Regions from separate parts of the Variovorax rhizosphaerae genome, predicted to be linked through region 1. Evidence: riboswitches for the same ligand, from Rfam matches in the RefSeq annotation. Region 1 holds a riboswitch; the other holds the start of a gene.
What was found. A riboswitch is a leader RNA that binds a small molecule or an ion and turns the genes downstream of it on or off. The one in region 1 is predicted to bind glycine.

Region 1 (4,419 bases):
TCGGGCGGCAGCGTCACGCTGTGGGACCGCGACCTGGCTGCAGCGGAAGCGGCGGCGCAGCGGCTCGGCGCGAATGCCAAGGCCATCGCGGTCGACGTGTCCGACGCAGCCGGCGTGGCCAAGGCCGTGCAAGCCACGCTCGCGTTGCGCGATGCGGGCGGCGTGGTCGATGCGCTCGTCAACTCGGCAGGCATCACCGGGCCCAACACCAGTGTCGACAACTACCCCGTCGATGCCTGGCGCCAGGTCATCAACGTCAACCTCACCGGCACCTTCCTTTGCTGCCGCGAGTGGGTGCCGCATCTGCGCGAACGTCCCTGGGCGCGCATCGTGAACATCGCATCGGTGGCCGGCAAGGAGGGCAATCCGAATGCCAGCGCCTACAGCGCCAGCAAGGCCGGTGTGATCGCGCTGACCAAGTCGCTCGGCAAGGAACTCTCCGGCACCGGCGTGCGCGTGAACAGCGTAACGCCGGCGGCCGTGAAGACGGCCATCTTCGACCAGATGTCGAAGGAGCACATCGCCTTCATGCTGTCGAAGATTCCGATGGGCCGCTTCGGCACGCCCGAGGAAATCGCGTCGATGGTGGCCTGGCTCTGCACCGAGGACTGCGCGTTCTCGACGGGCGCGACCTTCGACCTGTCGGGCGGTCGCGCTACCTACTGAATCGCGGCGCACGCGCGCGCTGACTACACTTCCCATCCCTCTCTGAAAGGACTTTCGACATGAAACTCGTGCGCTACGGCAAACCCGGCAAGGAAAAGCCCGGCCTGATCGACGACAACGGCCAGTTGCGTGACCTCAGCGCCGTGGTCCCGGACCTGGGCGGCGCCCAGCTCGACGACAAGGTGCTCGCCAAGATCCGCAAGATCAAGACCGACAAGTTGCCGCTGGTCCGTGGCAAGCCGCGCCTGGGTTGCCCGGTGGCGAACACCAGCAAGTTCATCGCCATCGGCCTGAACTACGCCGACCACGCGGCCGAGTCCGGCATGCCGATTCCAGGGGAGCCGGTGGTGTTCACCAAGGCCGTGAGCTGCATCCAGGGTCCGAACGATCCGGTGATGCTGCCCAAGGGGTCGGTCAAGAGCGACTGGGAAGTCGAACTGGGCGTGGTCATCGGCAAGCGCGCACGCTGGGTGTCGCAGAAGGAAGCGCTCGATTTCGTCGCGGGCTATGTGCTGATCAACGACGTGAGCGAGCGCGAATGGCAGCTTGAGCACGGCCTGACCTGGGACAAGGGCAAGGGCTTCGATACCTTCGGCCCGATCGGCCCGTGGCTGGTCACGCGCGATGAAGTGCCGAACCCGCAAAAGCTCGGCATGTGGCTCGACGTCAATGGCCAGCGCATGCAGACCGGCAACACGAAGACCATGATCTTCAACGTCGCCAAGCTGGTGAGCTATGTGAGCCAACTCAACACGTTGGAACCCGGCGACATCATCACCACCGGCACGCCGCCGGGCGTCGGCATGGGCATCAAGCCCGCGCCCGTGTTCCTGAAGAAGGGCGACGTGATGACGCTGGGCATCGATGGGCTGGGTGAGCAGCGCCAGGAAGTGGTGCCGTTCAAGCTTTGAACGAGTAGAAATCGGGAACCTGACGCAGAGGACGCGAAGGTTCCGCGAAGGACGCGAAAGGAATCCAGAAAACTTCTTCTGGGTTCTTTCGCGTCCTTTGCGTTTCTTCGCGACCGTCGCGTACGGTCAAGCCCGCATTCGCCTGCTTGCAAATGCGCTCAGTGCTGAAAGGCGAAATCAACCTCGGGCGCCAAGCCGCTCACGATGTGCGCGATCGACTTGCCGGAACCGCAGGCATGCGTCCAGCCCAACGTTCCATGCCCTGTGTTGAGGAAGAAGTTCGGCAGCTTGGTCTTGCCGATCATCGGCACGTTGCTCGGCGTGGCCGGGCGCAGGCCGGTCCAGAACTGGGCCTTGGTCGTGTCGCCCGCACCTGGAAACAGTTGCTCCACGCGTCGCACGATCGCCTCGCAACGGATGCGGTTCAGGTCGCGGTCGTAGCCGTTGAGTTCGGCGGTGCCGGCGATCCGCATGCGGTCGCCGCGGCCGTCCTCTGACGTGTAGCGCGAGAACACCAGTTTGAATTCGTCGTCCGTCAGCGAAACCTGGTAGGCCTTCGATGCGTCCTTCACAGGCAGCGTGACCGAGTAGCCCTTGGCCGGGTAGATCGGCAATTCAATGCCCAGCGGCTTGGCATAGATCGGGCTCAGCGAGCCCATCGCCATCACGTATGCATCGGCCTGCAGGCGCTGGAAGCGGCCTTCGATGTCGGTGGCCTCCACGTGCTCGACTCTGCCGCCGGCCTCGCGGATCGCGGTCACCGTGTGGCTCATCAGGAATTTCACGCCGGACGCTTCGCAGAGCTTGACCAGCTCACGCGCGAAGCGGTTCGCATCGCCTGATTCGTCTTCGGCGGTGTAGGTGGCGCCGGCCAGTTGCGGCCGGATGTGGGCCAGCGCCGGTTCGAGCTTCACCGCTTCGTCGGCAGAGATGACGAGGCGCTCGCAACCCAGCGCGCGCATCTGCTCGGCCGGCTTCAAGGCGCCGTCGAACTCCTTCTGCGTCGTGTAGAAGTGCAGGATGCCTTGGGTGCGCTGGTCGTAGCCAAGGCCGGTTTCGCTGCGCAGCGCCTGCAGCATGCTGCGGCTGTAGGTGCCCAGGCGCACGATCTGCTCGATGTTGTGCTTCGTCCGTGCCGGCGTGCATTCACGCAGGAACTGCAGGCCCCACATCCATTGGCGCATGTCGGCGCGGATGCGGAACAAGAGCGGTGCGTCTTCCTTGCCCAGCCATTGCAGCACCTTGATCGGTGCGCTCGGGTTGGCCCAGGGTTCGGCATGGCTGACGGAGATCTGGCCGCCGTTGGCAAAGCTGGTCTCTGCCGCCGGTGTGGCCTGGCGGTCGACCACGGTGACTTCATGGCCGAGTTTCTGGAGGTAATAGGCCGAGGTGACGCCGAGCAAGCCGGCGCCCAACACGATCACGCGCATGGGAGGTCCTTTGAAATGATTTCAAAAGCCGCTCCCCCTGTCCTTGTTACCTGAGAGTTTCGACCGCCGCGCCCGCGGGGGTGTTGCTCCTTCGGTGCATCGGGCGTGTGCCCGATGGCTCTCCAGACGGCGATATCGATGGGTGCAGTACATGACCCGGTGAGGGGTCGACCTGAGCGTTCATGGGAGTTTGCGCCTTCGGTGGAGCGGCCTGGCCGCTCGCTCTCCTGCAGCCGCGAATTCTAGGGTGGCCGGTCCGGATCTCCAAAGGGAAACGTTGCAAGCCCTGACGTTTCGACACGGATGTGGCCTTGCAGCACCACATGGGCGAACCCGGCATCACCGGACTGCAGGGCCTTCGCGAAATCGACCGGACCGAGGCCCGGCGCGTGACGCCGGTAGTCATTGCACTTCTGCCGCAGGCGCGACGACGGCACGTTGGGCATCGCGGGCGAGGCAGCTTCAGCAACGCACCGCCGGGTCGCGGGGGTGTCGTCGAAACCTGCCGACCCGCGCAATAGTCCACCAAATGACGGGGGCTTTGCGCTTCTGTCTTGATTGGTTTGGCTGCAAAATAGCACGACCGTTCGTTTTATTGAATTCAACAATCCATGTCCGCCACCGCCGTGTCCGCGAAAGCCTCGCGAACCGCCCAGAAGGGCCAGCAGACCAAGGCCGCCATCGTCGATGCGGCGCTCAACCTTGCCGCCCAGATCGGTCTCGAAGGCCTGTCGATCGGCGCCGTGGCCGAACTCACGCAGATGAGCAAGTCGGGCGTCTTCGCCCACTTCGGCTCGCGCGAGGAACTGCAGATCTCGGTCGTCCGCGAGTACCACGCCCGCTTCGAGCAGGAGGTGTTCTACGCCGCCATGCCGGCACCGCGCGGCCTGCCGCGGCTGTGCGCCATGTTCGACAACTGGATGAAGCGCACCTCGGTCGAGATCGATTCGGGCTGCATCTACATCAGCGGCGCTACCGAATTCGACGACCGCCCAGGGCCCGTGCGCGATGCGCTGGTCGAGTCGGTCAGCATCTGGCAGGCGGCCATGTTCCGTGCCGTGCAACAGGCCACGGCCGAAGGCCACTTCCGCCCCGACATCGACGAGCGCCAGATCGCCTTCGAGATCCATGGACTGATCCTCGCGTCGCACTATGAAGCGCGCTTCCTGCACACACCCGGTTCCATCGAGCGAGCGCGCAAGGGCTTCGAAAACATCATCAACCGCTTTGCGACCCCATCAGCACCGCGGCTCTCCCTCACGCAGCCGTCGCCCACGCGCCAAGGCTGATTCCCTTTTCCTTTACCAATAAACCTGCTCAGGAGCTTTCGCACATGCCTTCCTACACCCCGCCGCTGCGTGACATGCAATTCGTGCTGCATGAAGTCTTCCATGTCGCCGACGAATTCAAGG
Region 2 (4,419 bases), on a different contig from region 1:
CGCCGAGAGCTATCCGCTGCTCGTGCTGCTGAAGGAGACCTTCACCGGCATCGACAGCTTTCCGCTGATGGCGGTGCCCTTCTTCATCCTGGCCGCCGAACTCATGAGCGGCGGCTCGCTGACCGAGGTGCTGCTGCGCTTCGCGGGGCAGTTCGTCGGGCACCGGCGCGGCGGGCTGGGCTACACCAACGTGGTGTCGCTGACCTTCTTCTCCGGGATCTCCGGCTCCGCGCTGGCCGATGCCGCGGGCCCCGGATCGATGCTGATCAAGATGATGGACAAGGCCGGCTACGACCGCTCGTACGCCGCGGCGCTGACCGCGTCGACCGCGATCGTCGGGCCGATCATTCCGCCGTCGATCATCATGATCATCTATGCGCTGCAGGACGAATCCGTCTCGGTCGGCACGCTGTTCGTGGCCGGCATCCTGCCGGGCATCCTGATCGCGGTGGCGATGTGCATCGTCAACTTCTACGTCTCGAAGAAGCGCAACTACAAGGGCGATGGCGAGACGCCGCCGCTGCGCGAGATCCTGCTGACCACCTGGAAGGCGCTGCCGGCGATCCTGCTGCCGGTGGTGATCCTCGGCGGCATGCGCGCCGGCTGGTTCACGCCGACCGAGGCCTCCGTCGTGGCCGTGTTCTACGCGCTGGTGTGCGGCAAGTTCGTCTATCGCACGCTGGAATGGAAGGCGCTGCCGAACATCCTGGAACGCTCGGCGCTGCTGTCGGCCTCGGTGCTGATCATCATCGGCCTGTCGGCCTCTTTCGCCTGGATCCTGACGATCGAGGGCATTCCGCAGCAGATGGCCGAGTGGCTGGTGAGCATGAACCTCTCGCCGTGGATGTTCCTGATCATCGTCAACGTGTTCCTGCTGCTGTTCGGCATCTTCATCGAGCCGCTGCCGGGCGTGATGGTGCTGGCGCCGATCCTCGCGCCGGTGGCGATGAAGCTGGGCGTGGACCCGGTGCACTTCGCGATGATCGTGATCTACAACCTGACGCTGGGGATGATCACCCCGCCGGTGGGCGGCCTGCTGTTCGTGACCTGCAACGTCTCCAAGGTGCCGATGTCGCAACTGGTGCGCGAACTGGTGCCCTTCCTGTGGGCACACGGCGCGGTGCTGGTGCTGCTGACTTTCGTGCCCGCGCTGAGCACCTGGATGCCGCACGCGCTCGGCTTCAAATAGGCCGCGAACCGCTACACTCGCGGGGTCAGGAGAGCGCCCCGCCAGACGGGGCCGCCGAAGGCGCAGGGCCCCAAAAGCATGGGTCCGAACGCTCAGGCAAAAGGACTGACAAGGCGCCCGGTCACACGGGCGTTTCCTTGCTGGAGAGAGGTCGCGGAAGCACGCGGCCCACCGAAGGAGCAAACCCCGATCGTGGGGCGAATCTCTCAGGTAAAGCGGACAGCAGGGGTGGCCCATGGCTTGCGTCATGGAACTCGACTGCCCCACTGGAAAGCCCCATGGCCTCCTCTCCCGACACTGCTTCCGACACCACGCTGCTCAAGACCCCGCTGCACGACCTGCACGTCGAACTGGGCGGTCGCATGGTCCCCTTCGCCGGCTATTCGATGCCGGTGCAATACCCGAGCGGCCTGATGGCAGAGCACAAGCACACGCGCGAAGCCGCGGGCCTGTTCGACATCTCGCACATGGGCCAGTTGCGGCTCGTCGGCCCGGATGCCGCCGCCGCCTTCGAGACGCTGATGCCGGTCGACGTGATCGGCCTCGCGCCCGGCAAGCAGCGCTACGGCCTGCTGCTGGATGACAACGGCGGCATCCTCGACGACCTGATGTTCTTCAACGAAGGCAACGACTCGATCTTCGTGATCGTGAACGGGGCCTGCAAGGCGGCTGACATCGCGCACATCACGGCCAGGATCGGCGGACGCTGCTCGGTCCAGCCGCTGCCCGACCATGCGTTGCTGGCGTTGCAAGGCCCGCAGGCCGCGGGCACATTGGCGCGCCTGTCGCCCGGCGTCGAGCGCTACGTGTTCATGACCGGCGGCGCGGTGCAGATCGGCGCGATCCCGGCTTTCGTGACCCGCAGCGGCTACACCGGCGAAGACGGCTTCGAGATCTCGGTCGCCGCCAGCGACGCCGACGCCCTCGCCCGCCTGCTGCTGGCGCAACCCGAGGTGAAGCCCATCGGCCTCGGCGCCCGCAATTCGCTGCGCCTGGAAGCCGGCCTCTGCCTCTACGGCAACGACATAGACACCAGCACCACACCAGTCGAAGCCTCGCTCAACTGGGCGATGCAGAAGGTGCGCCGCACCGGCGGTGCGCGCGCCGGCGGCTTCCCGGGCGCCGACAAGATCCTGACGCAGTTGGCCGTTGCCGGCGACCTGGCCGGCCATGTCGACCAGAAGACGCTCACGCGCAAGCGCGTCGGCCTCGTCGCACTGGAGCGCGTGCCCGTACGCGACGGCAGCGAACTGCAGTCCTTCGAAGGCCATCCCATCGGCAAGGTGACCAGCGGCCTGCTCGGCCCGACGGCCGACCGCCCGATCGCGATGGCCTACGTGGCCACGGCCTTCTCCGAGCCGGGTACCCGCATCCAGGCCATCGTGCGCGGCAAGCCCGTGCCGATGGAAGTGACCACCATGCCTTTCGTGCCGACCCGTTATTTCCGCGGCTGATTCATCCAGTTTTCGTCAGACTTTTTTCCAGGAGCATTCATGACCGTCAAGTACACCAAGGACCACGAGTGGGTCCAATCCACCGGCGCCGACACCGTCACCGTCGGCATCACCGTGCACGCGCAGGATGCGCTGGGCGACGTGGTGTTCGTCGACCTGCCGCAGGTCGGCCAGGACTACGCGCAAGGCGAAGTGGCCGGCGTGGTGGAGTCCGTCAAGGCCGCGGCTGATGTGTTCATGCCCGTGTCGGGCGAAGTCACCGAGGTGAACGAGGCTTTGCGCGCCGACCCGTCGCTGGCCAACACCGACCCGCTGGCCGCCGGCTGGTTCTTCAAGGTCAAGCTCAGCGACCCAGCGCAACTGGATGCGCTGATGGATTCGACGGCCTACGACAAGTTTTCGGCCGAGGCTTGATCCAACGCCGCTGAATGCGGACCGGGTCGTACGTGAAGGACGCGACCCGCGCGTCCTCCGCAACCTCTTTCCGCATTCATCCTCCTCCTAGACAGAACACGCCATGCCCAACGCCCTGCCCTCCCTGCGCCAACTCGAAAATGCCGAAGAATTCGTCGCGCGCCACATCGGCATCGAGCCCGCCGACGAGGCGCGCATGCTGCCCGTCATCGGGCATGCCACGCGCGCGGAACTGATCGACGGCATCGTGCCGCCGGCCATCCGCCGCTCGCATCCGATGGACTTGCCGCCCGCCATCACCGAGGCCGCCGCGCTGGCCGAGCTGAAGGCCATCGCCAGCAAGAACAAGGTGGCGCGCAACTTCATCGGGCAGGGTTACTACGGCACGCACACGCCCGGCGTGATCCTGCGCAACATCCTGGAGAACCCGGCTTGGTACACCGCCTACACGCCCTACCAGGCCGAGATCTCGCAGGGCCGCATGGAGGCGCTGCTCAACTTCCAGACCATGGTCTGCGACCTCACGGGCATGGCCATCGCCAATGCCTCGATGCTCGACGAAGCCACCGCCGCCGCCGAGGCCATGACGCTCGCCCGTCGCAGCGTCAAGAGCAAGAGCAATGTGTTCCTGGTGGCCGGCGACTGCCATCCGCAGACCATCGAAGTCATCAAGACCCGCGCCGCGCCGCTGGGCATCGAGATCAAGGTCAGCACCGCGACCGAAACCCTGCCGCACCTCATGGCGAGCGGCGATTTCTTCGGCGTGCTGGCCCAGTACCCCGGCACTACCGGCCAGGTGCATGACCTGCGCCCGCTGGCCGGCCATGCGCATGCCAACCACGCCGCACTGTGCGTCGCCGCCGACCTGCTGGCGCTCACGCTGCTCGCGCCGCCCGGCGAATGGGACGCCGACATCGTCTGCGGCACCACCCAGCGCTTCGGCATGCCGCTGTGCAACGGCGGCCCGCACGCGGCCTACCTCGCCTGCCGCGACGAGTTCAAGCGCTCGCTGCCGGGCCGGCTGGTGGGCGTCAGCGTCGACGTGCACGGCGCGCCCGCCTATCGGCTCGCGCTGCAGACGCGCGAGCAGCACATCCGCCGCGAGAAGGCCACCTCGAACATCTGCACCGCGCAGGTCTTGCCGGCGGTGATCGCCAGCATGTACGCGGTCTACCACGGTCCCCAGGGCCTGCTCCGCATCGCGCAGCGCGTGGCCGCGTTGACGGCCATCCTCGCCGAGGGCCTCGAGGAAATGGGCCGCGTGCTGTCCAACACCACCGCCTTCGATTCGCTGACCATTCAGACCGGCGACGACACCCAGGCCATCCTCGACCGCGCCGCAGCCGCCAACATCAACCTGCG

Region 2: another riboswitch for glycine. It lies ahead of gcvT (glycine cleavage system aminomethyltransferase GcvT); the one in region 1 lies ahead of WKW82_RS10675 (D-amino acid dehydrogenase).

The regions. Positions count from the first base shown of each region.
Region 1 covers NZ_JBBKZT010000004.1:316,146-320,564, forward strand. Annotated here, with positions in the region: gene WKW82_RS10665 (SDR family NAD(P)-dependent oxidoreductase) at 1-666, shown strand, start outside; gene WKW82_RS10670 (fumarylacetoacetate hydrolase family protein) at 726-1,577, shown strand; gene WKW82_RS10675 (D-amino acid dehydrogenase) at 1,736-3,007, opposite strand; glycine riboswitch at 3,035-3,143, opposite strand; glycine riboswitch at 3,147-3,247, opposite strand; gene WKW82_RS10680 (hypothetical protein) at 3,250-3,453, opposite strand; gene WKW82_RS10685 (TetR/AcrR family transcriptional regulator) at 3,619-4,296, shown strand; gene WKW82_RS10690 (acyl-CoA dehydrogenase C-terminal domain-containing protein) at 4,341-4,419, shown strand, end outside.
Region 2 covers NZ_JBBKZT010000005.1:154,182-158,600, reverse strand. Annotated here, with positions in the region: gene WKW82_RS12215 (TRAP transporter large permease) at 1-1,189, shown strand, start outside; glycine riboswitch at 1,214-1,299, shown strand; glycine riboswitch at 1,320-1,422, shown strand; gene gcvT (glycine cleavage system aminomethyltransferase GcvT) at 1,468-2,643, shown strand; gene gcvH (glycine cleavage system protein GcvH) at 2,683-3,057, shown strand; gene gcvP (aminomethyl-transferring glycine dehydrogenase) at 3,161-4,419, shown strand, end outside.